One region of the Serratia grimesii genome, then DNA from elsewhere that is predicted to be linked to it. Evidence: predicted binding sites of a transcription regulator. Region 1 holds the regulator's gene; each other region holds the start of a gene.
What was found. Region 1 encodes PurR, which represses purine synthesis genes. Its sites were predicted from a motif close to CANGCAAACGTTTGCNTG; they were not measured.
Positions count from the first base shown of each region.

Region 2: a site for PurR is predicted at 4,392-4,409, ahead of SGBXF1_RS21690 (NCS2 family permease). Genes of this name have one in related genera too.
Region 3: a site for PurR is predicted at 5,580-5,597, ahead of glyA (serine hydroxymethyltransferase). Genes of this name have one in related genera too.
Region 4: a site for PurR is predicted at 4,769-4,786, ahead of cvpA (colicin V production protein). Genes of this name have one in related genera too.

Region 1 is NZ_LT883155.1:2,321,461-2,329,285, reverse strand. Features, by position in the region: gene SGBXF1_RS11020 (C40 family peptidase) at 1-556, shown strand, start outside; gene sodB (superoxide dismutase [Fe]) at 753-1,331, shown strand; gene cydH (cytochrome bd-I oxidase subunit CydH) at 1,385-1,474, opposite strand; gene purR (HTH-type transcriptional repressor PurR) at 1,798-2,823, shown strand; gene punR (DNA-binding transcriptional activator PunR) at 2,820-3,764, opposite strand; gene punC (purine nucleoside transporter PunC) at 3,888-5,096, shown strand; gene cfa (cyclopropane fatty acyl phospholipid synthase) at 5,437-6,588, shown strand; gene SGBXF1_RS10985 (I78 family peptidase inhibitor) at 6,657-6,953, opposite strand; gene SGBXF1_RS10980 (riboflavin synthase) at 6,983-7,633, opposite strand.
Region 2 is NZ_LT883155.1:4,649,871-4,657,695, reverse strand. Features, by position in the region: gene SGBXF1_RS21720 (MltF family protein) at 1-666, opposite strand, end outside; gene SGBXF1_RS21715 (3-oxoacyl-ACP reductase family protein) at 750-1,499, opposite strand; gene SGBXF1_RS21710 (LysR family transcriptional regulator) at 1,629-2,546, shown strand; gene bhsA (multiple stress resistance protein BhsA) at 2,603-2,863, opposite strand; gene SGBXF1_RS21700 (glutathione S-transferase family protein) at 3,075-3,743, shown strand; gene SGBXF1_RS21695 (VOC family protein) at 3,791-4,198, shown strand; gene SGBXF1_RS21690 (NCS2 family permease) at 4,546-5,907, shown strand; gene SGBXF1_RS21685 (Na+/H+ antiporter) at 6,088-7,737, shown strand; gene SGBXF1_RS21680 (LysR family transcriptional regulator) at 7,767-7,825, opposite strand, start outside.
Region 3 is NZ_LT883155.1:3,910,931-3,918,755, reverse strand. Features, by position in the region: gene patD (aminobutyraldehyde dehydrogenase) at 1-734, shown strand, start outside; gene SGBXF1_RS18390 (NAD(P)-binding protein) at 821-2,731, shown strand; gene SGBXF1_RS18385 (c-type cytochrome) at 2,728-3,915, shown strand; gene hmpA (NO-inducible flavohemoprotein) at 4,153-5,343, opposite strand; gene glyA (serine hydroxymethyltransferase) at 5,716-6,969, shown strand; gene SGBXF1_RS18370 (3-phenylpropionate MFS transporter) at 7,125-7,825, shown strand, end outside.
Region 4 is NZ_LT883155.1:3,574,876-3,582,700, reverse strand. Features, by position in the region: gene truA (tRNA pseudouridine(38-40) synthase TruA) at 1-374, shown strand, start outside; gene SGBXF1_RS16855 (DedA family protein) at 582-1,244, shown strand; gene accD (acetyl-CoA carboxylase, carboxyltransferase subunit beta) at 1,475-2,383, shown strand; gene folC (bifunctional tetrahydrofolate synthase/dihydrofolate synthase) at 2,596-3,861, shown strand; gene dedD (cell division protein DedD) at 3,862-4,608, shown strand; gene cvpA (colicin V production protein) at 4,844-5,344, shown strand; gene purF (amidophosphoribosyltransferase) at 5,366-6,883, shown strand; gene SGBXF1_RS16825 (UbiX family flavin prenyltransferase) at 7,016-7,588, shown strand.

The DNA.
Region 1 (7,825 bases):
AACTCAACAAATCGCCAAAATCAAAGTGACCCCGCCGAAAAAGGGTTACAAAAAAGGCTATGGTCGTCATCGTGAAGCCGGTATGGCAACCGCTAAATTGGCACGTGATGAAAAACCGCTGAAGCTCACCCCAGCACATAAGAAACGCTACCAGCACGCCAAGCAAACCGCGATGGCCAAGCTGATGGACCAAATGGGCAAACCTTACCGCTGGGGCGGTACTTCACCAAGAACCGGTTTTGACTGCAGCGGTCTGATTTATTACGCCTATAAAGACGTGGTAAAAATCAAAATGCCACGCACCGCTAACGAAATGTATCACCTGCGTGACGCCGCACCGATCAAGAAAAATGAATTGGAAAGTGGTGACCTGGTGTTCTTCCGCATTAACAATCGCGGCGTAGCCGACCATGTAGGTGTCTATCTGGGCAACGGCAAATTTATTCAGTCTCCGCGCACCGGTGAAGAAATTCGTATCAGCCAGCTCGACAATGACTACTGGCAAAACCATTACATCGGCGCACGCCGTGTAGTGACACCGAAAACCATTCGATAATTCGTTCTGCGGCTGGCCTTACCAGCCGCTCTCTTCGGTTTAATTCTCCAACGCTTACTGCCGTACCTGTACCTTTCTCAGACTCATCACTGATTTTTATTGCGAAAATTGCTAAGCTAAATACCCACAATAAAAACAGGCCAACCTGTTACCCAGGTAATTGAGTACCGGATGGATCCTGTATAAGGAGGAAGCAATGTCGTTTGAACTACCTGCACTACCGTATGAGAAAAACGCTCTCGAACCCCACATCTCAGCAGAAACACTGGAATACCACTATGGTAAGCATCACAACGCCTATGTGGTCAATCTGAACAATTTGCTGAAAGGTAGCGAGTTTGACGGGTTATCTCTGGAAGCGATTATCAAGGCGTCCAGTGGCGGCATTTTCAACAATGCCGCTCAGGTATGGAACCACACCTTCTATTGGCACTGCTTATCGCCACAGGGCGGTGGTGAGCCTCAGGGCGCATTGGCTACCGCTATCAATCAGGCGTTTGGTTCTTTCGCCGCCTTCAAAGAGCAATTTAGCGAGGCTGCAATCAAAAACTTTGGCGCCGGCTGGACCTGGCTGGTGAAAAAGGCTGACGGCTCGCTGGCTATTGTTAATACGTCGAACGCTGGTACGCCGCTGACCGGTGAAGACAAACCGTTACTGACCGTCGACGTGTGGGAACACGCCTACTATATCGATTACCGCAACGCACGCCCGACCTACCTGGAGAATTTCTGGGCATTGGTTAACTGGGCATTTGTGGAGAAAAACCTGGCATAACGCGGGTTGAGGCAAACAGGCGCACTAAGCTGCGCCTGTTTTTACTTCGGGGATCAGTTCAATGCTGCGGTGAAGCTAAAAGCAATAATCACGGCCAGCGCACAGACAGTGGTGAACAGTGACATTTTCAGATCGGTATCCATTACAACTCCTTTTCAGATTGGTTTTCCCAAGGATAAAAGGCACACAATTAATGCGTCAAACCATTTTCACACAGTTGGCCAATAAAATCTTGTTATCATTTCCCGGTTTATAATACCGATTACCTCTTCCCCTTTTGCTCAATATGGGACAAAATTCGCAGTTCACAACTGTGTACCGGCAAAATGCCCCTCCTGACCAAGCGCTGACGACTTCAACACACTAAAAACTCAGTTTTCGCTTCTTTGGAGAAGGATCTACGCAGGCAAACGATTAACATCACACTTACATACTGCAACATGTGAGTTCAGGAGTCATTCTTTACATGGCAACGATTAAAGATGTGGCCAAACGCGCTGGCGTTTCCACCACCACCGTTTCGCACGTCATCAATAAGACTCGTTTCGTCGCCGAAGAGACAAAAGCGGCCGTGGGTGCCGCGATTAAAGAGCTGCATTATTCACCCAGTGCTGTGGCGCGCAGTCTGAAGGTCAATCACACCAAATCGATTGGTCTGCTGGCAACCTCTAGTGAAGCGCCCTACTTTGCTGAAGTGATCGAAGCGGTAGAAAACAGTTGCTACAGCAAAGGCTATACGCTGATTCTGTGTAACTCGCACAACAATTTGGACAAACAGCGCGCCTATCTGGCGATGCTGGCGCAAAAGCGCGTCGATGGCTTGTTGGTGATGTGTTCAGAATACCCAGACCAATTGCTCGGCATGTTGGAAGATTATCGCAACATCCCGATGGTCGTGATGGACTGGGGCGCAGCACGCGGTGATTTTACTGATACCATCATTGATAATGCCTTCGAAGGTGGCTATCTGGCTGGACGTTATCTGATCGAGCGCGGACACCGCGATATCGGTGCCATTCCCGGCCAACTGGCGCGTAACACTGGGGGCGGACGCCATCAGGGCTTCTTAAAAGCCATGGAAGAAGCCAATATCGACGTGCGCGACGAGTGGGTCGTCCAGGGTGACTTTGAGCCAGAATCCGGCTACAAGGCCATGCACCAGATACTGTCGCAGAAGCAGCGTCCAACCGCGGTATTCTGTGGCGGCGATATCATGGCAATGGGGGCTATCTGTGCCGCCGATGAGCTTGGGCTACGCGTGCCGCAAGATATCTCGGTCATTGGCTATGATAACGTGCGCAATGCGCGCTATTTCACCCCGGCACTGACCACGATTCATCAACCTAAAGAGCGCTTGGGTGAGATGGCATTCACCATGTTATTGGACCGCATCATCAGCAAGCGTGAAGAGTCACAGGTGATCGAGGTTCATCCTAAGTTGGTTGAGCGCCGTTCGGTTGCTGACGGTCCGTTTATCGATTACCGCCGTTAGTCATTCACGCCGGAAGCCACTGCGGTTTCCGGCGTCACTTCACTTAACCATTCCTGATTCAACGTTTCGCTGTCGCCTAAATAGTCCAATAGCCAGGCCATCGCCGGTGATGGCGTATTTTGCTGCCATGTCAGGCAACAGGGGCTGGCAGGAAACGGCTGCTGCAACTGTAGCGCTACCAGTTCCCCACGTTCTACTAACGGCAAGACCTGATGTGCGGGCATCATCCCCACACACAATCCGGCGCACAGGCAATCCACCGCCGACGCCCAGTCCGGCACTACCAACCGCCGTTGGTTATCCAGTGTCCAGGTGACCCGCTTGGGGAGATTACGTGAGGTATCTTCCAGACACAGTGACGGGAAAGGCCGGAGCTGGTCATCGTTCAGTAACCCCTCTAAAGCGGCCAGCGGGTGCTGGGGGCTGGCGACGCATAACCAACGCATGTCGCCCATATCGCGAAAGGCAAACCCACCACCGACCGGCACGGCCCGCGTCGCACCTATCGCCATGTCAGCACGGCCATCCACCAATGCATCCCACACGCCATTAAACACTTCTGGCTGAACCAATAATTCAACGTCAGGAAAATGCCGATAAAAATCCAACACCAACTGACGGCAACGCTGTGGCTTGACGATAATATCTACGGCAATCTTCAACTGACCACGCCAGCCGTTGGCTACTTGCTGACACTGCCGTCGGGTGTCGAGCATTTTTTTGATGACACCACGCGCTTCCTGAATAAATAGCACACCCGCAGGCGTCAGCTCCACATCACGATGACGACGCTCAAACAACGGTACCGCCAGCCATTGCTCAAGTTGCCGCACGGTGTAACTTACCGCTGAGGGTACCCGATGCAATTCCTGCGCCGCTGCGCTAAAGCTACCGGTTCGGGCAACAGCATCCACTACATCCAGAGAATATTCAGACCACATGGTTTTGCCTTCAATTTTTTTAACAGCACTTTGCAAATATTACCGTTTCACAAGCAGAGATCCAGCCGGATACACTTGCCGGCGCTAAAAACCTGCGACAATAAAATATTAACGAGAAATACCATGCGAAATTCCTTTGGTTTTATGTTCTATCTTGCCGGTCTGAGTATGCTGGGTTACCTGGCTACCGACATGTACTTGCCCGCTTTTGGTGTGATGCAGCAAGACCTGCAAATTTCTGCCGGGGCGATCAGCGCCAGCCTGAGTATCTTCCTGGCCGGCTTTGCCTTTGCACAATTACTCTGGGGCCCGCTTTCCGATCACCTTGGCCGCAAGCCCGTACTATTGATTGGTCTGGCCCTGTTTGCCCTGGGTTGCCTGGGCATGTTGTGGGTAGAGAATGCCGTTCAGCTCTGGTCGCTGCGTTTTATCCAGGCCATTGGGGTTTGTTCCGCCGCGGTCACCTGGCAAGCGCTCGTCATTGACCGTTACCGTGAAGGTAAGGCAAACCGTGTTTTCGCCACTATTATGCCACTGGTGGCGCTTTCACCCGCACTGGCACCGCTGGTCGGGGCATGGCTGTTAAACCATATGGGTTGGCGCGCTATTTTCGCCGTGCTGCTGGGCATCACCGTTATACTGCTGCTGCCTACCCTGCTATTGAAAGAAAGCGCCAAGGCGGCACCCACCACCGAAAAGAAAAACAGCCTGACCTTCCTGCAACTGTTGAAATCACCGGCCTTTAGCGGGAACGTCACCATCTTTGCCGCCTGTTCGGCCGGATTTTTTGCCTGGCTGACCGGTTCACCGTTTATTCTTGGTGATATGGGGTACAGCCCAAATGATATTGGCCTGAGTTATGTACCGCAGACCCTTGCCTTCTTATTAGGGGGTTATGGCTGCCGTACCGCATTAAATCGCATTAATGGCAACACGTTACTGCCGTGGCTGCTGGTAGCTTATGGTGTGAGTATGGTGTCTCTGTACTTGGTTGCCACGCTGACTGAGCCGACACTGACCACATTGTTGATTCCGTTCTGCGTGATGGCATTGGTCAACGGAGCCACCTACCCAATCGTAGTGGCGAATGCGCTAACGCCATTCCCAGAAGGCACAGGTAAAGCCGCAGCCCTGCAAAACACCTTGCAGTTGGGCCTGTGTTTTGTCGCCAGTATGCTGGTTTCGGCATTTATTGCCCAACCCCTGCTGGCAACAGTCACGGTGATGGTGTCGACGGTAGTATTGGCTGGAATGGGCTATATGCTGCAACGCGGTAAAGTGGTGGATGACAGTCAGACAACGCGACAGGAACATGCTAACTCTGCGTCATAATTGTCATTATTAATAATCACTTAAAGAATATTTTTGCCGAGTGCGATTTACAGTTGAGTAAGCGCCTCGGCAAGCCTATACTCAAAACGACCTTTTAAAATAACACTTTTATAATTTCTTTATCACAAATTGCTGTTGTGTACGCGCATGGCGTCACACTTTTTTAAGGATTGTCTTTCCCGCGTTTCTTGCGCTGGAACCTTCTTAAAATTTTCCTCTGTTCATAGTCGGATATCAGACGCCACGGGACTTTTTACCGTAGGTAAACGTATGCACCCGCAGAATTTGTCTAAGCTATTTTTTGGCGGGTCATAAGTCAGAAGAAGGTGATGGAGAAGCTATGAGTTCATCGTGTATAGAAGATGTGAGCATCCAGGACAACCAATGGTACCGTATCGCTCATGAAATGCTCAGCATGGCCGGTATTGAAATAAACGGCTCACGCCCTTTCGATATTCAGATTAAAAACCCCGATTTTTTTAAACGCGTTCTACAGGAGGGTTCTCTCGGCCTTGGCGAAAGCTATATGGACGGTTGGTGGGAATGTGAACGGCTGGATATATTCTTTCAACATGTTGTCCGCGCCGGTCTGGAAAAGAAACTCCCCCGCCATCTAAAAGATACTCTCCGAATTGCCGCTGCGCGATTAACCAATTTGCAATCGAAAAAACGCGCCTGGATTGTCGGTAAAGAGCATTACGATCTGGGGAACGACCTGTTTACGCAGATGCTCGATCCTTATATGCAGTATTCCTGCGCCTACTGGAAAGAGGCAACTACGCTGGAAGAGGCGCAAGATGCCAAGCTGCGGATGATTTGCGAAAAACTGCAGCTACAACCGGGTATGCGTTTGCTGGATATCGGCTGCGGTTGGGGTGGGCTTTCCGCCTATGCAGCAAAAAACTTTGGCGTGTCCGTGGTGGGCGTAACCATTTCTGCCGAGCAACAAAAGCTGGCGCAAGAGCGCTGTGCCGGGCTGGACGTCGAAATTCTGCTGCAAGATTATCGCGATTTGCACCTACAGTTTGACCGTATCGTTTCTGTCGGCATGTTTGAGCACGTCGGCCCCAAAAATTACCGCACCTACTTCAATGTTGTTGAGCGTAATTTAAAACCGGGCGGCTTATTCCTGCTACACACCATCGGTTCGAATCGGACAGATATGAATGTTGACCCGTGGATCAACAAATATATCTTCCCGAATGGCTGTTTGCCTTCCGTTACCCATATCGCCCAAGCCAGCGAAGGGCATTTTGTGATGGAGGACTGGCATAATATTGGCGCTGATTATGATCGCACGCTGATGGCATGGTACGAGCGATTCAAACAAGCGTGGCCAGAACTCGCCCAACGTTATTCCGATCGCTTCGAACGCATGTTCAGTTATTATCTGAACGCCTGTGCCGGCGCATTTCGCGCGCGGGATATTCAACTGTGGCAGGTGGTATTCAGCCCGAAAGGCGTTGAAGGTGGTATCCGCGTTCCGCGATAACACTGCGCAATAAAAAACCCCGGTAAATCAGCCGGGGTTCTTTTCATACCTTGATGACCTAATAGGTATCAGCCGCAATAAACGCGGATGATTTTATCATCACTGTCACCCAGGAAGTTCAGACGGCGCAGATTAAAGTCCATCGTAACTGCTGAGTTATACGGAATAGCGCGCACCTGTGAGTCAATCCGCACACCTTCAAGCGCTGACAGCGGTTTACCTACATAGCTCTGATACTGTGCCGCACCGCAGGTATCATTTTCTGCGTCCACGGCCGGGTTGGCTGCGCCCTGTTCAGGCGAACTGCTACAAGCACTCAGCGCCAACAGCGCCGTTAACATCAACGTTTTCCCATAAAACTTCACGCGTTTGCTCCTCTCTGGTTTGTCGTCCGTCAGATCTTCTGCGACAGCGCGCTCGCCGCCGCCATCGCCGCTTCACGGCTCGCTAAAACACGCTCAACGGTGTCCACCACCGCCTGTGTTTGCGGGTCGATCTCAATATTCACCTTATCACCCAGGCGTTTTTTACCCAGCGTGGTGCGTTCCAGCGTTTCCGGGATCAGATGTACGCAAAAACGATTATTCACGACTTCACCTATGGTCAGACTAATACCATCGATGCCAATGAAGCCTTTATGCAGAACGTATTTCATCAATTCGGCGTCTGGCATCCGCAGCCACACCTGGCGATTATTCTCAGAGGTATAAATCTTGGCCACCTCCGCCGTGCAGATAATATGGCCGGACATCAGGTGACCGCCAATTTCATCATTAAATTTGGCTGCCCGCTCAATGTTGACAACATCCCCCAACACCAGATCACCGAGGTTAGTCAAACGCAGCGTTTCTTTGATCAGATCAAAGCTGACGCGGTTGCCTTCCACCGCAGTGACGGTCAGGCAGCAGCCGTTATGCGCCACCGATGCCCCGAGTTCTAGCCCTGGCAGCAGTTCAGTAGGCATATCGATAACGTGAGTGCGGAAGTTGGATTTTTCATCAATGGCGACCAGCGGCGCGGTGCCTTGTACGATACCGGTGAACATGTGGGCCTCTTCTTTCTACAATGTTTAAAGCGCTTGAGGCAGTTTGCCCCAGTTGGCGAGGAAAACCAAACCCGAGGCGACAAAAAATCTGCGCCTGCGCATTTAATAACTATTTCATCGCAGCATTTGCTTAACGACGCCGAGCGGGTACAATATTTTTGACAAAATTCCGCTATTTTTAATTGTTGTCCT
Region 2 (7,825 bases), 2.3 Mb from region 1:
TGCTTCGGGCGCCGCTTCAAGGGTCACGGGAGGAAGAGATTCTTTGGCGAAGTGTGCATTCAGCGCCACCAGGCTTTCGTGATAGCTCGATGAAGGGCGCACGAATACTGTCTTGCCGGAGAGTTGCTCCAGACTTTCTACCTTGGGTGAGGAAGGACCGGAGAGCAGCAGTTCCTTAACTTTTGGATAGAGAGGGGTAGTGAAGGCCGCCAGTTCCTGACGTGCTGGGGTAATCGTCAGGTTGGCTGCCGCGATGTCTCCTTTACCTTCGTTGAGCGCATTGAAGAGCTGATCGCGTGCGACCGGTACAAAGATGATCCTTACCTTGAGGTGACGGTGTTTGAGCTTATTTTCCTTCATCAACGTAAGGTTAAGGTTGCGCTCGAACTCCAAAAATATGTCATGGGTGAGACCTCGTTGAGTCCCCTTGTTGATGAAGAAGAAGGTCTTGCTGTAGGTGGTCAACACCCGGATCACCCGTCGATCGAGCATGCCCGGCAAGTCCCCCTTCCAGGGTTGCATGATGTCGTCCATGTTGACTTCCAGGGTATCGCGTTCTTCCTGTTTCGGCGGCTTATCCTTCACCGTAGCAGCATGAACTGAACCAACGAGCAGTAGGGCAGTGAAGCAGGCGATGAGTAATCGATGAAAAGAGATAGCATTCATGGAGGACACTCCGAATGGTGCATCTTTTCATTGTAGTCAAACTAAAAAAGCCCCGAGCGGGGCTTTTCGCTTATGTGGAAATATTACGCCGAGAACCCGCCGTCAATGCTCAGGCTGGCACCGGTGATATAACCGGCTTCGGGCCCGGCGAGGTAGGCGACGAAACTGGCGATCTCTTCATCTTTGCCATAGCGGTTGATGGCCATCATTGCTTTCAATTGATCGGCGAAATCACCGTCATCCGGATTCATATCGGTATCCACCGGACCGGGTTGCACGTTATTGACGGTAATGCCACGTGGCCCAAGATCGCGTGCCATGCCTTTGGTCAGGCCGACCAGCGCGGATTTACTCATGGCATACACAGCACCGCCGGCAAACGGCATACGTTCGGCATTGGTACTGCCAATATTGATGATACGGCCGCCCTCATTCATGTGGCGCGCTGCTTCCTGACTGGCGACAAACACGCTGCGCACGTTAACTGCCAGTGTGCGGTCCAGATCTTCCAGCGCCAGTTCTTCGGTACTGCCCATCGCCAGCACACCGGCGTTGTTCACCAGAATATCCAGATTGCCCAAGCTATTTACGGCCTGGCGTACCGCTTGTTGCAATGCGGTAGCGTCGGCGCTATCGGCCTTGATGGCCAGGGCTTTACCGCCAGCGGCGAGGATGTCACGGACCACTGCATCGGCTTTGTCGGCAGAGGCCACGTAGGTTAATGCTACGGCGGCACCTTCGCGTGCCAGACGTTTAGCAATGGCGGCACCAATGCCACGTGAGCCGCCCTGAACGAATGCGACTTTGCCTTTCAAAGAGAGCGTTGCGGACATAATGTTTCTCCAAGGTGGGGATGAGGTTAAAAAATCTACCGTTTCAGTATCGGAGAAACACGGATCGGTGACTAGCCCAAAAGAGCTATAATCAGATTAAACCATAGGTTTGAAATCAGCGGGAAAACCATGCTTGGTCATCTGGAATGTTTTGTCAGCAGTGCAGAGAGTGGTAGTTTTTCCGCTGCCGGTCGTAAGCTGGGTATCAGCTCTGCCGCGGTGGGGAAGAACGTCACCAAACTGGAGACGCTGGTGGGCGTACGGCTATTTCAGCGTAATACGCGCAAGCTGACTCTGACTGAAGAGGGTGAACGTTTTTTGCAGGAGGTTAGCGGCGGATTACTGTCGATCCAGTGCGCATTGAAAGGTTTGAGTAGCAGCGGTGGAGTCGCTGTTGGGACATTGAAGGTCAGTATGGGGACCGCCTTTGGTCTGCATTTTGTGCTGCCAATGTTGCCGGAATTTCTGGCGCGATATCCGGCTATTGTTCCTGACTGGCATTTTGATAATCGTCAGGTGGATCTGATCGGCGAGCATTTCGATGTGGCGATGGGCGGCGGCATCGAGCTGGCGCAAGGCATGATCGCACGCGAATTGGCACCGGCACACGGCGTTTTGGTCGCTTCTGTCGAGTATCTGCAACGCCACCCACGACTTCAGCAGCCAGAGCAGTTGGTGGAACATGCGGGTATTTTTATCCGTTCGCCGCAAACAGGGCGAATTCGCAACCTGCCGTTGAGAAACGCAGATAATGAACAGCGGGTACCGGCAATGGTGATAAAAATGACGGTGAATGAGCCGGAAGCGGCGGCCCAGGCGGCGGAAATGGGATTGGGTATTGCACTTATCAGTATGCCAAATGCCTTGCCCTACCTGGAAAGTGGCCGCTTGGTACGGGTATTGCCAGGTTGGTATGTCGATCGCGGTAGTTTGTGTCTGTACTTTCCCACCACCAAATTCTTGCCAACCAAAACCCGAGTATTCGTCGATTATATTACCGAACAATTTCGGCAGCAGAAGCTGGCCACACGTTTTGACGCCCGTTAAAAACGAGAAAAGCCCCTTTCGGGGCTTCTTTCTTCCGTCAGTTAACTGTCTGACGATCAGTTGAAGATTTCTGCGGTACCGTAAAGTTTGTTCTGGCCGCCGGCAGCAATGATGCGGTAAGAGTTAGCGCCTGATGCTGCAGCCTTGTTAGCCAATTCACTTTCCAATGCACTCAGGTTAGAAGCACCGCTAACGGATACGACACCGATTTTCTGGGCGTCGGCAGCAGGTTGGCTGGTTGGTTGGTCAGCGGCAACGCTAGCGAAAGAAGCGGTAGTCAGCAGCAGAGCAGTAGCAAAAATTTTGATGTTTTTCATGATTCAATCCTCAGGGTATTTTTTAGGTGAGAGGTTGTTACCTCTCGATGTGTTAGATAATAGGCCGACATGTTTGAAGAGAAAATCGGAGAGTTTTGAGTATCTCAGTCAAATAAATTGACTTATTTTTGCGCAGTACGGCTTGCGGTGGCGCGCTGGAAAAATCGCCACTACCCTTTAAGTCAGCAGAATCCTTAAAGGGGCAATCTTTATGATTATTGTGCACCATCTAAATAACTCGCGCTCGCAGCGCATCCTGTGGTTTTTGGAAGAGTTAGATGTGCCCTACCAGGTACAGCGCTATGAGCGTGATCCACAAACTATGCTGGCACCACCGGCTTTGAAGAAGATCCATCCGTTGGGTAAGTCGCCAGTGATTGTCGATGGTGATCTGACGCTGGCGGAATCCGGCGCCATTATTGAATACCTGCAGGAAGCCTACGACGCGCAGGGGCAGTTTATTCCCACCGACTATCATGCCCGTCAGCAGTACCGGTATTGGCTGCATTATGCCGAGGGTTCGCTAATGCCGTTGCTGGTGATGAAATTGGTGTTCAGCCGTTTGGGTCAGCCACCGATCCCCTGGCTGTTAAGGCCAGTCGCGGGCGCGATTGGCAAAGGCGTGCAGCGTGAATATCTGGACAAACAGATTGCCCCGCACTGCGATTATTTGGAACAGCACCTGAGTAAAAGTACCTGGTTTGTCGGTAATGAGTTCAGTGCGGCAGATATCCAAATGAGTTTCCCACTGGAAGCGATGGCGGCACGCGGCGCACTGGACGGTTGCCCGAAACTACGTGGTTATCTGCAGCGTATTCATTCACGTCCGGCCTATCAGCGCGCACTGGAGCAGGGTGGGCCTTATGATCTGCTGAACTGAGGCGATGGGCTATACTCGATGAGGTCACTCTTCATCGGAGGTAGCCCATGGCTACGCAAATTTTTGTTAACCTGCCGGTGGGCGATCTGCCCGCATCTATTGCGTTTTTCACCCAGCTGGGCTTCAGCTTTAATCAACAGTTTACCGACGACACCGCCGCCTGCATGGTAGTAAGCGACAGCATTTATGTGATGCTGCTTACCCATGACAAATTCAAAATGTTCACCCCGAATCCGATTGCTGATGCCAGAAAGGCCACTGAAGTGTTGGTGTGTCTGTCTCAACCCAATCGTGCGGCGGTAGATGCTCTGGTACGCAAAGCCATCGCCGCGGGTGGCAATACCTATAATCAACCGCAAGATTATGGCTTTATGTATGGGCATGGTTTCCAGGATCTGGACGGACATATCTGGGAACTGACGTACATGGATGAAAATGCAGTGCGAACTCAGTAGTTGTTTTTGCCCCCCGATAGGGGGGTGTTCCCATCGGATTTACCTATGTGACAAATACCGTATTTTCAATAATGATGGTTCCCCATGCTTTTTGCATAAATTGCCGCGATCTTTGGTTGATCAGAGGGTATAGAAGGCTGGATAATCGTTTGCCTTGAATAAACCACCATAAATCACTCGCACCACGCAATGGGAGTTAAACGTTTGCCTTTTATGTAATGCCGATTGGCGACATGAGTGAAGAGCAATGAAGCAAACGTGACGGAAACGATACCGTAATGAACAGGCGTGGGCGGAATAACAAGCCTTTTGAAACGGGCTGGCAATGAAACACAGGGGACAGCAACATGTCGAATTCTCAAGCGAACAACGCCGTTAAACCAAAAGGCGGGCTTGATGGTTATTTTAATATTTCTGCGCGTGGCAGCACCGTGCGTCAGGAAGTGGTGGCGGGGTTAACCACCTTCCTGGCGATGGTTTACTCGGTGATTGTCGTGCCGAGTATGCTCGGCAAGGCGGGTTTCCCACCAACTGCGGTGTTTGTCGCGACCTGTTTGGTCGCGGGTCTTGGATCGTTACTGATGGGTCTGTGGGCAAATTTGCCAATGGCTATCGGTTGTGCGATTTCACTGACCGCGTTTACCGCTTTTAGTCTGGTATTGGGTCAGCACATCAGCATTCCTGTGGCGCTGGGCGCGGTATTCCTGATGGGCGTGCTCTTTACCATTATCTCGGTAACCGGCATTCGTGCCTGGATCCTGCGCAATTTGCCGATGGGCGTGGCGCACGGCACCGGTATCGGTATTGGCCTGTTCCTGTTGCTGATCGCCGCTAACGGCGTGGGCCTGGTGGTGAAAAATCCGCTGGATGGTTTGCCTGTGGCGCTGGGTGCATTTACCTCTTTCCCGGTTGTGATGACGTTGCTCGGGCTGGCGGTGATTTTCGGTTTGGAAAAGTTGCGCGTACCTGGCGGTATCCTGCTGGTGATTATCGCCATTTCGATCATCGGTCTGCTGTTTGACCCGGCGGTGAAATATCAGGGCCTGTTCGCGATGCCTAGTCTGACGGATGCTAACGGCAAGTCATTGATCTTCAGTCTTGATATTATGGGCGCATTGCAGCCTGTGGTATTGCCAAGCGTGTTGGCGTTGGTCATGACGGCGGTGTTTGATGCAACCGGTACTATTCGCGCGGTGGCCGGTCAGGCCAACCTGCTGGATAAAGATGGGCAGATCATCAACGGTGGTAAAGCGCTGACCTCGGACTCCCTGAGCAGCATTTTTTCCGGCCTGGTGGGTGCAGCGCCAGCGGCAGTGTATATCGAATCTGCTGCGGGCACTGCGGCTGGCGGTAAAACCGGCCTGACAGCGACCGTAGTAGGTCTGTTGTTCCTGTTGATCTTGTTCTTGTCACCGTTGTCTTATCTGGTACCGATTTATGCTACCGCACCAGCGCTGATGTATGTCGGTCTGCTGATGTTGAGCAACGTCACCAAACTGGACTTCAACGACTTTGTTGATGCCATGTCCGGCCTTCTGTGTGCGGTATTTATCGTGCTGACCTGTAACATCGTGACCGGCATCATGTTGGGCTTTAGCGCATTGGTCATTGGCCGTATTTTCTCGGGCGAATGGCGCCGACTGAATATTGGCACCGTCGTGATCGCCGTGGCCCTGGTGGCGTTCTATGCTGGCGGCTGGGCGATCTAATCGCATTGTCGTTTCCCCCGTCGTTTCGGCGGGGGATGTTTTATCTCCGCTTCAGATAAGTCTCCTTCTGCCTGTGCTGCAATTTGAAAGGCACAACAAGCTTTAACCGCTGTAAAAAAAGTGATCTACTATCGGGGCATACTCAGAGATGTAGTCTGAACCCTAGAGTCTAAGGAAAGCATGGAAATCTTTTTTACAATCCTCATTTTAATTTTGGTGGTCTCCTTGTCAGGGGTGGTAACGCGCATGTTGCCGTTCCAGGTACCACTACCGTTAATGCAAATCGGTATCGGGGCCCTGCTGGCTTGGCCGCATTTCGGGTTACACGTCGATTTCGACCCTGAATTGTTCCTGGTATTGTTTATTCCACCGTTGCTGTTTGCTGATGGTTGGAAAACCCCAACGCGAGAATTCCTGCACCACGGACGAGAAATCCTTGGTCTGGCGCTGGTGCTGGTCCTGATTACAGTGGTTGGCGTCGGTTACCTGATTTACGCCATGGTACCGGGTATCCCGCTGGTGGCAGCGTTTGCGCTGGCTGCTGTACTGTCACCAACCGATGCCGTGGCGCTGTCCGGTATCGTCGGTAAAGGGCGTATACCGAAGCCGATCATGGGCGTGTTGGAAGGCGAGGCGCTGATGAATGACGCGTCCGGCCTGGTGTCACTTAAGTTTGCGATTGCAGTGGCAATGGGGACCATGGTGTTTACCGTGGGGGGAGCGACGCTCGAATTCCTCAAAGTGGCGATTGGCGGCCTATTGGCTGGGGTTGCAGTCACTTGGCTCTACAGTAAATCACTGCGTGTGATGAGCCGCTGGAGTGGGGATGACCCGGCGACGCAAATCGTATTCCTGCTGTTATTACCGTTTGCCTCTTATTTGATTGCCGAACACATCGGCGTCTCTGGTATTTTGGCCGCTGTTGCTGCGGGGATGACCATCAGCCAATCTGGCGTGATCCGCAACGCCCCACTGGCGATGCGCCTGCGCGCCAACAGCGTTTGGGCGATGCTGGAGTTTGTGTTTAACGGCATGGTCTTCATCATGTTGGGCTTGCAACTGCCGGGGATCCTGGAAACCTCTATCTTGCAGGCAGAGCTGGATCCGACCATACAGACCTGGTACCTGTTTGCCGATGTCGCCATTATCTACGCCGCGTTACTGGTGCTGCGTTTCACCTGGCTATGGTTGATGAAAAACGCCAGCCGCCGCTTTATGAAAAAACGGCCGTTGCAGTTTGGCGATTACACCACCCGTGAACTGTGGGTCGCATCGTTCGCCGGAGTGCGTGGGGCGATTACGTTAGCCGGTGTGCTGTCGATTCCACTGTTACTGAGTGATGGAACGGCTTTCCCGGCGCGTTACCAACTGGTGTTTATTGCTGCCGGGGTCATCTTGCTTTCACTGATGGCCGGCGTCATGGCGCTGCCATTGTTATTGCGCGGGGTACAGGTGGCGGACAAGAGCGCCAGCAAGAGTGAAGAACGGATGGCGATTGCCATGGCGGCGGAAGTGGCGATCGAAAGTATCAACAAAATGGAAGAACGGTTGGCTGTTGATACCGAAGAAAACATTGATCCACAGGTGTTGAAAGAGATCAGTTCGCGTGTGGTAGGGACGCTGCGGCGGCGTATTACCACCAAAGACGATATCGAAAATGCGCTGATGCTGGAAAACCTTGAGCGACGTTTCCGCCTGACGGCGCTGCGTGCGGAACGGGGTGAGTTGTACCACCTGCGTGCCACGCAGAAAATCAGTAATGAGACGCTGCAAAAGCTGTTGCACGATCTCGACCTGCTGGAAGCGCTGCTGATAGAGCGCGAAGGGTAATGCCAACGGGGCCGCGGAAGCGGCCCTTTTTATTTAGCAGGTGGCCAATAGTCGCGACAGCAGGCGATCCACGCTTGGGCACTGTGCG
Region 3 (7,825 bases), 1.6 Mb from region 1:
ATATTATTGGCCATACCGCATCCGGCATTAAGCGCACCCATATGGAACTGGGGGGCAAGGCGCCGGTGCTGGTGTTTGACGACGCTGACCTGCAACAGGTGGTGGAAGGGATCCGCAGCTTTGGTTTCTACAACGCCGGTCAAGACTGCACCGCCGCCTGTCGCATTTACGCGCAGAAAGGCATCTATCCGCAGTTGGTGAAGGCGTTGGGCGAGGCGATTAGTAGCCTCAAGATCGGGCCGCCAGAAGATCAAAGCAGCGAGCTGGGCCCGTTGATTACCGCTCAGCATCTGGAGCGGGTGGTGGGTTTTGTCGAGCGAGCGAAAGCCTTGCCGCATGTACAGGTGGTGACCGGTGGTGAGCGGGTTAACGGCCCTGGCTACTATTTCCAGCCGACGTTGTTGGCCGGTGCTCGTCAGGAGGATGAAATTGTACAGCGTGAAGTGTTTGGGCCGGTGGTGACCGTTACACCGTTCGACGACGAGGCGCAGGTGCTGGCCTGGGCCAACGAGTCTGACTATGGGCTGGCGTCTTCACTGTGGACGCGGGACGTGGGGCGGGCACATCGTCTGAGCGCGCGTTTGCAATACGGTTGTACTTGGGTCAATACCCATTTCATGCTGGTGAGCGAGATGCCACACGGTGGTCAAAAGTTGTCCGGTTACGGCAAGGATATGTCGATGTACGGCCTGGAAGATTACACCGCGATTCGCCATGTAATGTTTAAACATTGATTTATCAGGTTTTATCTGCAAAATAACGCGGCTTTCAGACCGGCTCCGGCCGGTCTGATGATAATAAAAATAGAAGGAAGCCAATTATGGGCATCACCAGACGCGATTTTCTTAATGGGGTGGCGATCACCATCGCCGCCGGGTTAACGCCGATGCAGATCCTGCGGGCATCGCCGCAAACCGCCAATCAAACCCTCTATTATCCGCCGACGCTGACCGGGCTACGGGGGAATCATCCTGGTTCGTTTGAGCATGCTCATCAACTGGGGCGTGACGGCAAGGCCTTCGATTTTGCCACGGTGCCGGCTACCGAAGAGTTCGATTTAGTGGTGGTGGGGGCCGGTATCAGCGGGCTAGCCGCTGCCTGCTTCTGGCAGCAAATGAAGGGCACGCAGCAACGTATTTTGCTGATCGACAACCACGATGATTTTGGTGGTCATGCCAAGCGCAATGAATTCAGCAGTGAAAATGGCACCATTCTCGGTTATGGCGGCAGTGAGTCATTGCAGTCGCCGCGATCCAACTTCAGTCCGGTAGCGATGGGCCTGCTGCAAAAGTTGGGTGTCAGCATCGATAATCTGGAAAAAGCGTTCGATACCACTTTCTACCCGAATTTGAATCTGAGCCGCGGCGTTTATTTCGATCGTAAAAACTTCGGCGTCGACAAAATCGTGAGTGGTGATCCGGGCCGCATGGTTGCCGATGACATCCCGCACGATCGTCTTAATGGTCGGTCCTACGAAGCCTTTATCGGTGATTTCCCACTGCCGGAAAGTGATCGTCAGGCACTGATTGCGTTGCATACGGTGGATAAGGATTACCTGCCGGAAATGAGTCAGGAGCAGAAAAGTGAATGGCTCGACAAACACAGCTATACCGAATTCCTGCGCGATAAGGTCGGCCTGAGCGAAATGGCGATCCGCTATTTCCAACAAACCACCAGTGACTTCCAGGCGGTGGGCATCGACGCCACTTCGTGCAGCGATGCGCGTATTTGCGATCTGCCTGGCCTGAACGGCATGAATCTGCCGCCGCTGGATGAAGAGTCACAGGCGGATCTCGACGATCCTTACGTGTTCCATTTTCCTGACGGCAACGCCACATTGACGCGCTTAATGGTACGTCATTTAATCCCGGCAGTTTCACCGGGCGGCAAGGACATGAATGATATCGTGTTGGCGAAGTTCGACTACAGCCAGCTTGACCGCGCGGAGTCGCCGGTAAAACTGCGACTGAATAGTACGGGTCTGCATGCAGCCAACGTCGGCGACAAGGTCGAAGTGACCTATATGACCGGCGAAAAAATGACCAAAGTGCGCGCCGGGCAAGTAGTGATGGCCGGGTACAATATGATGATCCCGTATCTGGTACCGGAAATGTCGTCGGAACAGCAAGAAGCGCTGAAGCAGAACGTTAAGTCACCGTTGGTGTACAGCAAAGTGGTGATCCGCAACTGGCAGCCGTTTATTAAGCTGGGCGTGCATGAGGTTTACTCACCAACGGCACCGTATTGCCGCGTGAAGCTGGATTATCCGGTGAGCATGGGGGGTTATCAGCACCCACGCGATCCGAACCAACCGATTGGCCTGCACATGGTGTATGTGCCGACGCTGGCGGGCAGTGGGTTAAGCCCACGCGAACAGTCGCGCAAAGGCCGTGCATTGCTATTGGGCACGCCGTTTGAAGTGCATGAACAGATGATCCGTGAGCAGTTGCAGGGCATGCTCGGTTCCGCCGGTTTTGATCACCAGCGCGATATCGAAGCAATTACCGTGAACCGTTGGTCACATGGTTATTCTTACTTCCTGAACGGCTTGTTTGACGATGAAGAAGAAGCAAAGAAAATCATTGAGACTGCGCGTAAGCCGATCGGCAAAATTGTAATTGCCAACTCGGACTCAGACTGGAGCCCGTATGCCAACTCGGCGATCGACCAGGCATGGCGAGCGGTTAATGAATTGGCCTTCGGCCAGGCTGCCACCAAGGAGGGAGCATGAGCATGCGTTCACTGTATTTGCTGACCTTACTCGCGGCGGGAGGGTCTGCTCAGGCGATGTCGGCGGGGGAGTATGTGGCGAAAGCCGGTGACTGTACTGCCTGTCATACCACGCCGGGCGGGGCTCTGTTTGCAGGCGGGATGAAGTTCCCCACTCCGTTGGGCAACATTTACGCCACCAACATCACGCCGGACAAACAGCAGGGCATCGGTGCCTATTCTTTTGACGAATTTGATCGTGCTATGCGTCAGGGGATTGCTAAAGATGGTCATCGACTGTATCCGGCGATGCCGTACACCTCTTACGCCAAAATGAATGCGGAAGATATGCGTGCGCTGTATGACTACCTGATGAAGGAAGTGCCGGCACAGAATACGGCTAACCGCGCCAGTGATATCAGTTGGCCGTTGTCGATGCGTTGGCCGCTGGCGGTCTGGAACCAGTTATTCCATGACGATACGCCCTACCAGCCAGACAGCAGTCAGAGTGCCGAGTGGAATCGTGGAGCTTACCTGGTTCAGGGCGCTGGGCACTGCGGCAGTTGCCATACGCCACGCGGCTGGGCAATGCAGGAGAAGGGGCTGGACAGCAAAGAGCCCGCTTTCCTGAGTGGCGCTGAGCTGGATGGCTGGTACGCTTCCGGAATACGTGGACTGAAACCTGATGAAGTCGTGTCTTTGCTGAAAACCGGGCGCAGCCAACATGCCGCGGTCGCCGGGCCGATGAGTGACGTGGTTAGCCACAGCACGCAATATCTGACCGACGGTGATTTGAGCGCCATTGCCACCTATTTGCATAGCCTGGCGGCAGAAAAACCGTCGACGGAGAAACCTGTTGCCATGGCGGTCGATAACTGGAAAGCGGGGCAAGGCACCTATGCCATGTATTGTTCAACCTGTCATGGCAATAAGGGTGAGGGCAGTGACAACACCATTCCGGCACTGGCGGGTAACGCAACGGTCACAGCGGAGAATCCACTAACCGCGCTGCGCGTGGTGTTGGAAGGGGCGCATACGCCAATCACGCAACATGCCACGGCGGTTGCTATGCCGGGTTATGCTTGGGCGTTGAATGACCAGCAAGCTGCCGATCTGATGAGTTATTTACGAGGAAGCTGGGGTAATCAAGCTGCACCGGTTACGCCGCAGCAGGTAAAAGAGACACGCAAGCTGGCGGAGAAATAACGCAAGGGCGCGCGTTGAGCTGTTTGTTAGATAGAGATACTTGTGCCTGGCGCACCGAAGGGCACTTATGGGACACATCCGTGTGTCCCACCCTACGGGCCGACTGGACGTCGTTCCAATTTGCTCCCGGCAAATTGGTCGGCAGCTAAAGCTGCTACGACTCCTTCGGCTCGCGCTCCCTAATAATGGACATTATCAGCCGTATGAGGGCGCGGTAATAGGCCGCGCCCCTTTCAATTACATGACCTTATGCGGACCGAAGCATTCGTAGTGGATGCGATCGGCGTCCACGCCCATCTCCAGTAACTGCTTGGCCACATATTGCATGAAAGGTACTGGGCCGCAGAAATAGTAATGCATCTGTGGGGTGCTGAGCGTTTCGCGCAGTGCACTCAGATTCATCAAACCACGGCTTTGGTAGTCACGGCCTTCTACATCGTCGGCACCGGGTTGGTTGTACCACACATGACGGCGCAGATTAGGCATACGTTTGGCAATATCCGCAACTTCATCGGCAAAGGCGTGAACACTGCCGTTTTCAGCTGCATGCAGCCAGTGTATATCTGCCGGGTGCTGGTTATCGTGCAGTGTATTTAGCATGCCGAGCATCGGGGTTTGGCCGACACCGGCGGAAATCAGTGCCACAGGTGTGTCCGGCTGCGCGTCGAGAAAGAAATCCCCGTGCGGCGGGGCGATGTAAATCACGTCACCTTCTTTGGCTTGCTGATGCAGGAAGTTAGACACTTTGCCCTGATCCTCACGCTTCACCGCAATACGGTAGTATTCGCCGTTAGGTGAAGTGGTCAGTGAGTATTGACGTATTTCCTGGTTTTCCATGCTGTCGTGTTTGATGTAGACCGCCAGATATTGGCCAGGTTTGAAATCGATTACCCGACCGCCGTCAACCGGTGCCAACACGAAGCTGCAAATCACGTCACTTTGCGGCTGTTTTTTGACGATGCGGAAGGCACGCAGGTCACGCCAGCCACCGTCGGCGGCTGCGCTGGCCTGATAAATCTGGTCTTCACGCTGAATAAACACATTCGCCAACACGCCATAGGCTTTGCCCCAGGCATCCAATACCTCTTGGCCCGGGCTGAACATTTCATCCAACGTGGCCAGCAGATGACCGCCGACAATGTGATATTGATCCGGCTGAATATTCAGGCTGGTGTGTTTGTTGGCAATACGCTCCACTGCTGGCAGCAGTGCCGCCAGATTTTCGATATTCGAGGCGTAGGCGCAGATTGCGTCGAACAGTGCTTGGCGCTGATCGCCATTACGTTGGTTGTTCATATTGAACACATCTTTTAATTCGGGGTTGTGTTCGAACATACGATCGTAGAAATGTGCGGTCAGTTTTGGCCCGGTAGCGGCCAGCAGGGGAATAGTAGATTTTACGGTGGCGATGGTTTTGCTATCCAGCATGGTAGCGCTCCTTGGTCGGTTATTATTGGCGTTTTATAATGATGCATTTTAAATGCATCTTTAAGTTTAGACGCATCCTAGCGGTTTCTGAGGTGGCTGTAAATACCCCTGTTTTTGTTACGGAATCGTTAAGCGACGATCCCGCTCACAGAACATGAAAAAAACGCATTCTTAGCATGAGTAAAAGTCCGTTGCCCAATGGCACTATTTATCGGATCAAAGCCTTGCTGCGTCTAAAGCCAATCGTTTGCGTAAAAACCTCTGTCAAGACCTATCCTCGGTGGGGCGAAACAGTTTACACTGTGGGCCAGAACCCGAACGGGTAGTTGTTTGGTGATTTTTTAGTTAGCTGATTTAGTCAGGAGAAGCCGGATGTTAAAGCGTGAAATGAACATTGCTGATTACGATGCCGAACTGTGGCGTGCAATGGAGCAAGAAGTTGTGCGTCAGGAAGAGCACATTGAGCTGATTGCGTCTGAGAACTACACCAGCCCGCGCGTTATGCAGGCTCAGGGTTCCCAGTTGACCAACAAATACGCTGAAGGTTATCCAGGCAAGCGCTATTACGGCGGCTGCGAATACGTGGATATCGTTGAGCAACTGGCTATCGACCGTGCTAAAGAGCTGTTCGGTGCCGATTATGCCAACGTACAGCCGCACTCCGGCTCTCAGGCGAACTTCGCTGTTTATACCGCGCTGTTGCAGCCGGGCGACACCATTCTGGGGATGAACCTGGCACATGGTGGTCACCTGACTCATGGTTCACCTGTCAACCTGTCCGGTAAGCTGTATAACGTGGTGCCTTACGGCATCGACGAAAAAGGCCAAATCGACTACGAAGATCTGGCGAAACAGGCACAAACTCATAAACCAAAAATGATCATCGGTGGCTTCTCAGCCTTCTCCGGTATCGTTGATTGGGCAAAAATGCGTGAAATCGCCGACAGCATCGGTGCTTACCTGTTCGTTGACATGGCACACGTTGCAGGCCTGATCGCCGCCGGCGTTTATCCGAACCCAGTACCACACGCACACATCGTTACCACCACGACCCATAAAACCCTGGCGGGTCCGCGTGGCGGCCTGATCCTGGCGAAAGGCGGTGATGAAGACCTGTACAAAAAACTGAACTCTGCAGTGTTCCCTGGTGGCCAGGGCGGCCCGCTGATGCACGTGATCGCCGGTAAAGCGGTAGCACTGAAAGAAGCGATGGAGCCTGAGTTCAAAATTTACCAGCAGCAAGTGGCTGATAACGCTAAAGCGATGGTACAAGTGTTCCTGGATCGCGGCTACAAAGTGGTTTCCGGTGGCACTCATAACCACCTGTTCCTGCTGGATCTGGTTGATAAGAACCTGACTGGTAAAGAAGCTGACGCAGCCTTGGGCCGTGCCAACATCACTGTGAACAAAAACAGCGTGCCAAACGATCCTAAGAGCCCATTCGTGACTTCTGGTGTGCGTATCGGTACGCCGGCAGTGACTCGCCGTGGCTTCAAAGAAGCTGAAGTGCGTGAATTGGCTGGTTGGATCTGTGATGTGTTGGACAACATCAATGATGAAGCCACCATCGAACGTACCAAGAAGAAAGTATTGGATATTTGCGCCCGTCTACCGGTTTACGCATAACTCTGCTTTCCCTTTAAAAACCCGCTTCGGCGGGTTTTTTTATGCCTGTTGCAGACAAACTGTGAACTACCTAGCACTCTACCCCCTCGACGGTGAATGTACATTGCTAGCCAGTGTGACCTCTGTCAAAGTATCGCCCTCACACCGGAGGGATCATGGTTTTGCAATCAACGCGTTGGCTCGCTCTCAGCTATTTCACCTACTTCTTTTCTTATGGCATCTTCTTACCTTTTTGGGGTGTTTGGTTAAAAGGCGAAGGTATACCGCCTGAAACTATCGGTATTCTGCTTGGCGCAGGTCTGGTTGCACGTTTCCTCGGTAGTTTGCTGATTGCCCCGCGCGTAAAAGATCCCGCTCATCTGGTGACTGCCCTGCGCCTGTTGGCATTGCTGACACTGGCTTTTGCCGTCGGGTTCTGTTTCGGTAATGGCTGGGGTTGGTTAATGTTGGTGATCGCCGGCTTCAACTTGTTCTTTTCGCCGTTGGTCCCGCTCACTGACGCGTTGGCCGGTACCTGGCAAAAACAGATCACCATGGATTATGGCCGTGTCCGGTTATGGGGATCGCTGGCGTTTGTGATTGGTTCGGCATTGACCGGCCAGATGGTTTCCGTTTGGGGCCATAACGCTATTCTCTACAGCTTGATTATCAGCATATTGGCCATGCTGTTGGGCATGATGCTGAAGCCAAGCGTGATGCCACAGGGTGAGGCGCGTACCCACAATGAAGCAAACCGTTCATTGTGGGAGATGCTTAAAGAAGGGCCGGTTTGGCGCTTCTTGTTGTGCGTAACCCTGTTGCAGGGCGCACACGCAGGCTATTACAGTTTTGGGTCCATCTATTGGCAAGAGGCGGG
Region 4 (7,825 bases), 1.3 Mb from region 1:
TGGAGAGGGCGGCACAGGCGTTGTTGGGCGAAAACGACTTTACGTCGTTCCGCGCTGTGCAATGTCAGTCACGTACCCCATGGCGTAACGTAAAACACGTTAAGGTTACGCGCTATGGTGAGTATATTGTGGTAGATATCAAGGCGAATGCCTTTGTGCATCATATGGTTCGCAATATTGTCGGTAGCCTGATGGAAATTGGCTGCGGCAATCAGGGTGAGAACTGGATGGCCGAATTACTGGCACTGAAAGATCGTAATCTGGCTGCGGCGACGGCGCGGGCCGAAGGGTTATACCTGGTTAGCGTTGATTACCCTGAGCACTTTGCTATACCCCGGCCACCGATGGGGCCACTGTTTTTACCCGACGATTAAACAAATGTACCCTATGAATTTCAAGCTGCAGCCACGCGCCCAGCCCACTCATCCCCAGGCGCTTACTGAGTAAGTCACTGGGGTGAGTGAGTGTAGGTAACAACGCTGTAGTTTGAAAGGCGACGGGGATAAACACTGGCGCGCCCGACGCGTTGCTCCCTTGTGTACCTACCGAGTGGGTGAGACACCCGGTAAAAGAGAGAACCTATGGACATCATCAAGTTTGTGATTGATTTTATTCTGCATATTGACGTGCATCTGGCCGAGCTGGTGGCACAATACGGTATGTGGGTATACGGTATTTTGTTCCTGATTTTGTTTTGCGAAACCGGGCTGGTGGTTACGCCATTCCTGCCAGGGGATTCTCTGTTGTTCGTCGCGGGTGCGTTGGCGGCATTGCCGACCAATGATCTGAATGTGCACACTATGGTCGCGCTGATGATAGGTGCGGCGATACTTGGGGATGCGGTGAACTACACTATTGGGCGGCTATTCGGAGAAAAACTTTTCAGCAACCCGAACTCCAAAATTTTCCGTCGTAGTTACCTGGATAAAACGCATCAGTTTTATGAGAAACACGGTGGGAAAACGATTATCTTGGCACGTTTTGTACCGATCGTGCGTACATTTGCGCCGTTCGTCGCAGGTATGGGGCATATGTCCTATCGCCACTTTGCCGCTTACAACGTGATTGGTGCACTGGTTTGGGTGCTGCTCTTCACTTATGCTGGCTACCTCTTCGGCGATCTGCCGATCGTGCAGGAAAACCTGAAACTGTTGATCGTGGGTATCATCATTGTTTCAATTCTGCCGGGTGTCATTGAAATTTGGCGCCATAAGCGTGCGGCTGCCCGCCAGCAAAAACAGTAAAAACATCGCTTAACCTGTCGGTTCGACCAGTTTTTTGTCCACAGAGTCGGGCCGATATGGTTTAATGAGCGACATTTATGGTCTGTTCCTGTTAACAACCTTGAAACCTGTGCCTTGCTCGCGCGCATGACGCGTTTTGCTCAGGCATTTTTTCATTGGTGTTCTCGGGGGGATTGTTAAAGCATGAACAGCGGACTGGCGTCTGCCAGGTTCAAACAGAAAGGTCATCGATGAGCTGGATTGAACGAATTCTTAACAAGAGCAATATCACCCAAACCCGTAAGGCGAGTATTCCTGAAGGGGTGTGGACCAAATGCGATAGCTGCGGCCAGGTTCTCTACCGCGCCGAGCTGGAGCGTAATCTGGAAGTGTGCCCGAAATGCGACCACCACATGCGCATGACTGCGCGTATGCGTCTGCATACCCTGCTCGATGAAGGCAGTGAAGTGGAGCTGGGCAGCGAACTGGAGCCGAAAGACGTTCTGAAGTTCAAGGATTCCAAGAAATACAAAGATCGTCTGGTTGCGGCACAGAAAGCAACCGGTGAAAAAGATGCGTTGGTCGTGATGAAAGGCACGTTGTATGGCATGCCGATTGTCGCCGCATCGTTTGAATTTGCCTTTATTGGCGGTTCCATGTCGTCTGTAGTGGGCGCGCGCTTTGTTCGTGCCGTTGAGCAGGCGCTGGAAGATAACTGCCCGCTGGTGTGTTTCTCAGCCAGTGGTGGTGCACGTATGCAGGAAGCGCTGATGTCGCTGATGCAGATGGCGAAAACCAGCGCAGCGCTGGCAAAACTGCAGGAACGTGGTCTGCCGTACATTTCAGTACTGACTGACCCGACCATGGGTGGCGTTTCCGCCAGTCTGGCGATGCTGGGCGATATCAATATCGCTGAGCCGAAAGCGCTGATCGGTTTTGCCGGTCCACGCGTTATCGAACAGACTGTACGTGAAAAGCTGCCACCGGGCTTCCAGCGCAGTGAGTTCCTGATTGAAAAAGGCGCGATCGACATGATCGTGCGTCGCCCGGAAATGCGCCAGACTTTGGCGAGTATCCTGTCCAAGCTGACCAACCAGCCGCAGCCGCATTTCGATGAAGCCGCGCCGGTGTCTGAGCAGGAAAATCAGGCCGACGCCTGAGGCAAAGAAATTACCCGTGTTGGCACAAGCCAACGCGGGGTTCAGTCGTCATTTTGTGGCTAAGTGACGGCTGGAAATACCCTATGAATATCGAGTGACAGCGAGTAACGCTGCGGCTTGAAAAACATGGGGTATCATGCAGAGCATCGCCTTTACCGCGGTGAGGGTGGTGCCCTGATGGATTAATGAACCCAAGTTCAGTGACGGGACTCATGCAAAACCACCAAATTCCCCAAGCCACGTCGCCATTGAGCTCGTGGCTTTTTTATCTGGAACGTCTGCACAGCCAGGCGATCGAACTCGGCCTGGAACGCGTACAGCGCGTTGCGGCGCATCTTGATTTACTTACTCCTGCACCGACGGTGTTCACCGTTGCCGGTACTAACGGCAAAGGCACCACGTGCCGCACTCTGGAAGCGATTTTGATGGAGGCGGGGTTGCGCGTTGGCGTCTACAGCTCACCACATCTGGTGCGTTATACCGAAAGAGTACGCATTCAAGGTGATGAGCTGAGTGAGGCAGAACACAGCCGCTCATTCTCAGCCATTGAAGCGGGCCGGGGCGAAACGTCACTGACCTACTTCGAATTTGGCACTCTGTCGGCCTTGCAACTGTTCAAACAAGCTAAGCTTGACGTGGTGATCCTGGAAGTCGGTCTTGGCGGACGTCTGGACGCGACCAACATTGTTGACCCGAGTGTGGCAGTGGTGACCAGCATTGCACTGGATCATACCGACTGGCTGGGCAGCGACCGCGAAAGCATTGGCCGCGAAAAAGCCGGGATTTTCCGTGGTGGTAAGCCGGCTGTCGTGGGTGAACCGGATATGCCGGCAACTATTGGACAAGTAGCGGAAACCCTGGGTGCGCAACTGTATCGTCGTGGCGAGGCTTGGACCTTTAGCGAACAGGGCGAACGCTGGCAGTGGGAGGGTGGCGGCACCTCATTGACGGACTTGCCGATGCCAAACGTACCCTTAGCCAATGCGGCGACCGCGCTGGCCGCGTTACATTATTCTGCGTTGGAAATTGATGAGCGGGCGATTTTCGCTGGTCTGCAGCAGGCGACCCTACCGGGACGTTTCCAGATTGTGCGGCGTGAACCGACATTGATCCTCGACGTGGCACATAACCCACACGCGGCAAGCTATTTGGCTGGTCGCCTGGCGACGTTGCCGCGTAATGGCGGCAAAGTACGTGCTGTGGTGGGTATGCTTTCGGACAAAGATATTGCCGGTACATTGGCTTGTCTGAGTGAGCAGGTCGATGAATGGTACTGTGCACCGCTTGAAGGGCCGCGTGGTGCCGGTGTTGAGCTGTTGGCGCAATATTTAACGGAACCGCGGCAGTTTGCCGATGTCGAAACTGCCTGGCGTCAGGCTATGCAGGACGCTGAAAAACAGGATATTGTGATCGTCTGTGGATCGTTCCACACCGTTGCACACGTGATGGCGGCGTTAGACGAGATGCGGGGAGTGTGAGTGGCAAGTAAATTTCAAAACCGATTGGTGGGTACCGTGATTCTGGTTGCGCTGGGGGTGATTATCCTGCCAGGGCTGCTGGACGGTAAAAAGAAACATTACGAGGACGAATTCGCTGCCATCCCATTGGTGCCGAAGGCCGGTGATGTGGAAGAGAACGACGTGGTGCCACCGGTAAGCCAACCATTGCCGGCACAACCGCCGGAAGGCGCGGGTGCGTTGGTTGAGCAGCAGGCGGCTAATGAGGCGGCGACACAGCAGGCAATACAACAGCCGGCTCAGATCACACCGCCACCGGTTGAATCTCGTCCACAACCAACGCCGAAACCTAAACCGGTAGAAACCAAACCGGTGGACGTGAAACCAAAACCGGTGCCGCAACCGAAACCGGTGGAAGTGAAGCCGGTGGTGAAACCTGAACCGAAGCCAGAGCCGAAACCTGAACCAGCACCGAAGCCTGAACCTGCACCTGTGCAGAAACCGGCGGAAGAGAAAGCACCGGCAGGGCAGGCGTATGTGGTGCAGCTTGGTGCGTTGAAGAATGCAGCCAAAGTGAACGAAGTGGTCGCGTCACTCCGACTGTCCGGCTATCGTGCTTTCACCGTGCCATCCACGCCGGTACAGGGGCAGATTACTCGGATTTACGTCGGTCCAGACGCCTCGAAACAGAAACTGCAGTCTTCATTGCCTGCGCTTAACTCCCTCAGTGGTTTGAGCGGTCAGGTGAAGCCATACAGCGTACGTTAATAAGATGAAGGGGCACAGCATGCTGTGCCCCTAAACCTATACGTACCAGTATAATCATTAAAAATAATGTGCCTTTCGTAGTTGAAATGGCCTATGTAGGCGCGGCGATTGGGAATTTTGTTATCGCCGTTTTTTATTTGTAGCGGGGCAGGAAAACCCCTACGCAAACGTTTACGTTTTCTGTTAGAATTCGCCGCGAAATGGATGCAGGGGCGATTCATCATTGGAATAGTTCATGGTCTGGATTGATTACGTCATTATAGCGGTGATTGGATTTTCGGCTTTGGTGAGCCTGATCCGAGGGTTTGTTCGCGAAGCATTGTCACTTGTGACATGGGGATGTGCGTTTTTTGTTGCCAGCCATTTCTACTCTTACCTTGCGGTCTACTTCACTCGTTTTGAAGATGAACTGGTGCGAAACGGTATCGCGATTGCAATCTTGTTTATTGCGACCCTGATCGTAGGAGCTATTGTTAACTATGTGATTAGCTCACTGGTAGAGAAAACCGGGTTATCAGGCACCGACCGGGTGCTGGGCGTCTGTTTCGGCGCACTGCGCGGCGTGTTGATCGTTTCGGCGATACTGTTTTTCCTGGATACCTTTACTGGCTTTTCACAGAGTGCCGACTGGAAACAGTCGCAGCTTATTCCCCAGTTCAGTTACATCATCAGGTGGTTCTTTGACTACCTGCAGAGCACGTCGAGTTTCTTACCGACCCATTTACCTGGGCGGTAGCGCTGATGAGGAAAAGACAACATGTGCGGTATTGTCGGTATCGCCGGTTTTATGCCGGTAAACCAGTCGATTTATGATGCGCTGACGGTGCTTCAGCACCGTGGCCAGGATGCCGCAGGCATCGTCACCATTGATGCCCATAACGGGTTCCGCTTGCGTAAAGCAAACGGCCTGGTGAAGGATGTGTTTGAGGCACGCCATATGCAGCGCTTGCAGGGCAACATGGGTATTGGCCATGTGCGTTACCCGACGGCTGGCAGCTCCAGTGCTTCAGAGGCTCAACCTTTCTATGTCAACTCGCCGTTCGGTATTACGCTGGCACATAACGGCAATCTGACCAATGCTCATGAACTGCGCCAGAAGCTGTTCGAAAGCGGTCGCCGCCATATCAATACCACGTCCGATTCTGAGATTCTGCTGAACGTGCTGGCCAGTGAGCTGGACCGTTTCCAACACTATCCGCTGGAATCCGACAATATTTTCACTGCCGTTGCCGCCATGCATCAGCAACTGCGTGGTGCTTACGCCTGTGTCGCGATGATCATCGGCCATGGCCTGTTGGCATTCCGTGATCCGCACGGCATTCGTCCGTTAGTGATCGGTAAACGTCAGCTTGAAGATGGCCGCAATGAGTATATGGTGGCGTCCGAGAGCGTGGCATTGGATACGCTGGGCTTTGAGTTCCTGCGCGACGTAGCGCCGGGCGAAGCGGTGTATATCACCAATAAGGGCCAATTGTTCACTCGTCAGTGTGCAGAGAATCCGAAAACCAACCCTTGCTTGTTCGAGTATGTTTACTTCGCTCGTCCAGACTCCTTTATGGACAAGATTTCGGTCTACAGCGCTCGTGTGCGTATGGGGCAGAAGCTGGGTGAGAAGATTGCTCGCGAATGGGAAGATCTGGATATTGATGTAGTGATTCCGATCCCGGAAACCTCCTGCGATATCGCATTGGAGATCGCACGCATTCTGGATAAGCCGTACCGCCAGGGTTTCGTGAAGAATCGCTATGTCGGCCGCACCTTCATCATGCCTGGCCAACAGGCGCGTCGTCAGTCAGTACGCCGGAAGCTAAACGCCAACCGTGCTGAATTCCGCGACAAGAATGTGCTGCTGGTGGATGACTCAATTGTGCGCGGCACGACCTCGGAGCAGATCGTCGAGATGGCGCGCGACGCTGGTGCCAAGCGGGTTTATCTGGCTTCTGCTGCACCAGAAGTTCGTTTCCCTAACGTTTATGGCATCGATATGCCGAGTGCCAATGAGCTGATTGCTCATGGTCGTGAAGTGGATGAAATCCGTCAAATCATCGGTGCTGATGGCTTGATCTTCCAAGACCTGGACGATCTGATCGAAGCAGTGCGCGAAGAGAACCCAGATATCGCGCAGTTCGAATGCTCGGTATTCAACGGTATCTACGTCACTAAAGATGTTGATCAAAGTTATCTCGAGTATCTGGAATCGCTGCGTAACGACGACGCCAAAGAACTGCGTGGTCAAACCGAAGCGGAAAATCTGGAAATGCATAACGAAGGTTAAACTCCTGCGTTGTGCAACCAAGGTGCACTGCGGCGTCTGTCGCAGTGCATTATCCCTCCCTGACTTGCTTATCCCTCGCCATTGCGGCAAAGTCTGCCTGATCCTATCTTTTTCGTGGCAGAGGCCAGTTTTATGAAACGACTCATCATCGGTATTTCCGGCGCCAGCGGCGCAATCTACGGCGTGCGCTTGCTACAGGTATTACGCGATGTCGCAGAGGTGGAAACCCATTTGGTGATGAGTAATGCCGCGCGACAAACGCTGTCTCTGGAAACTACGCTCAGCTTGCGTGAAGTGCAGGCACTGGCCGATGTGGTGCATGATTCTCGCGATATTGGTGCCAGCATTTCTTCCGGCTCGTTCAAAACGGCAGGTATGGTGATTTTACCTTGTTCGATCAAAACGTTATCCGGTATCGCCAATAGCTATAGCGATGGTTTACTGACGCGCGCTGCGGATGTCGTTTTGAAAGAGCGCCGCCGGTTAGTGTTGTGCGTGCGTGAAACCCCATTGCATATTGGCCATCTGCGGCTGATGACCCAGGCGGCGGAAATGGGCGCGGTAATTATGCCGCCAGTGCCGGCGTTTTATCACCGTCCTGAGAGTGTCGAAGACATCATCGATCAAACTGTAAACCGAGTGGTTGACCAATTTGACATTGAATTACCGAAGGATTTATTTACCCGCTGGCAAGGTGCCAATTAACAAATTTCTCCCCAATTTGGCACATTTGTGCAACACCGCACTGAATTAGGGCGGCGCATGCACCATAATGATCCCACTTCATCACGCTCACTGTTTCAAGGCTTTGGTATTTACCCACTGCCCGTGGCGCGGCCAAGACTGGCCGATTTAATTTTGCGGTTATCGTCCCAGGAAACAGTTTTGTGAAGGCCGGAGCCGTTCCCTCCGCCTACAGCAACAAATGTGGCACGATTACTG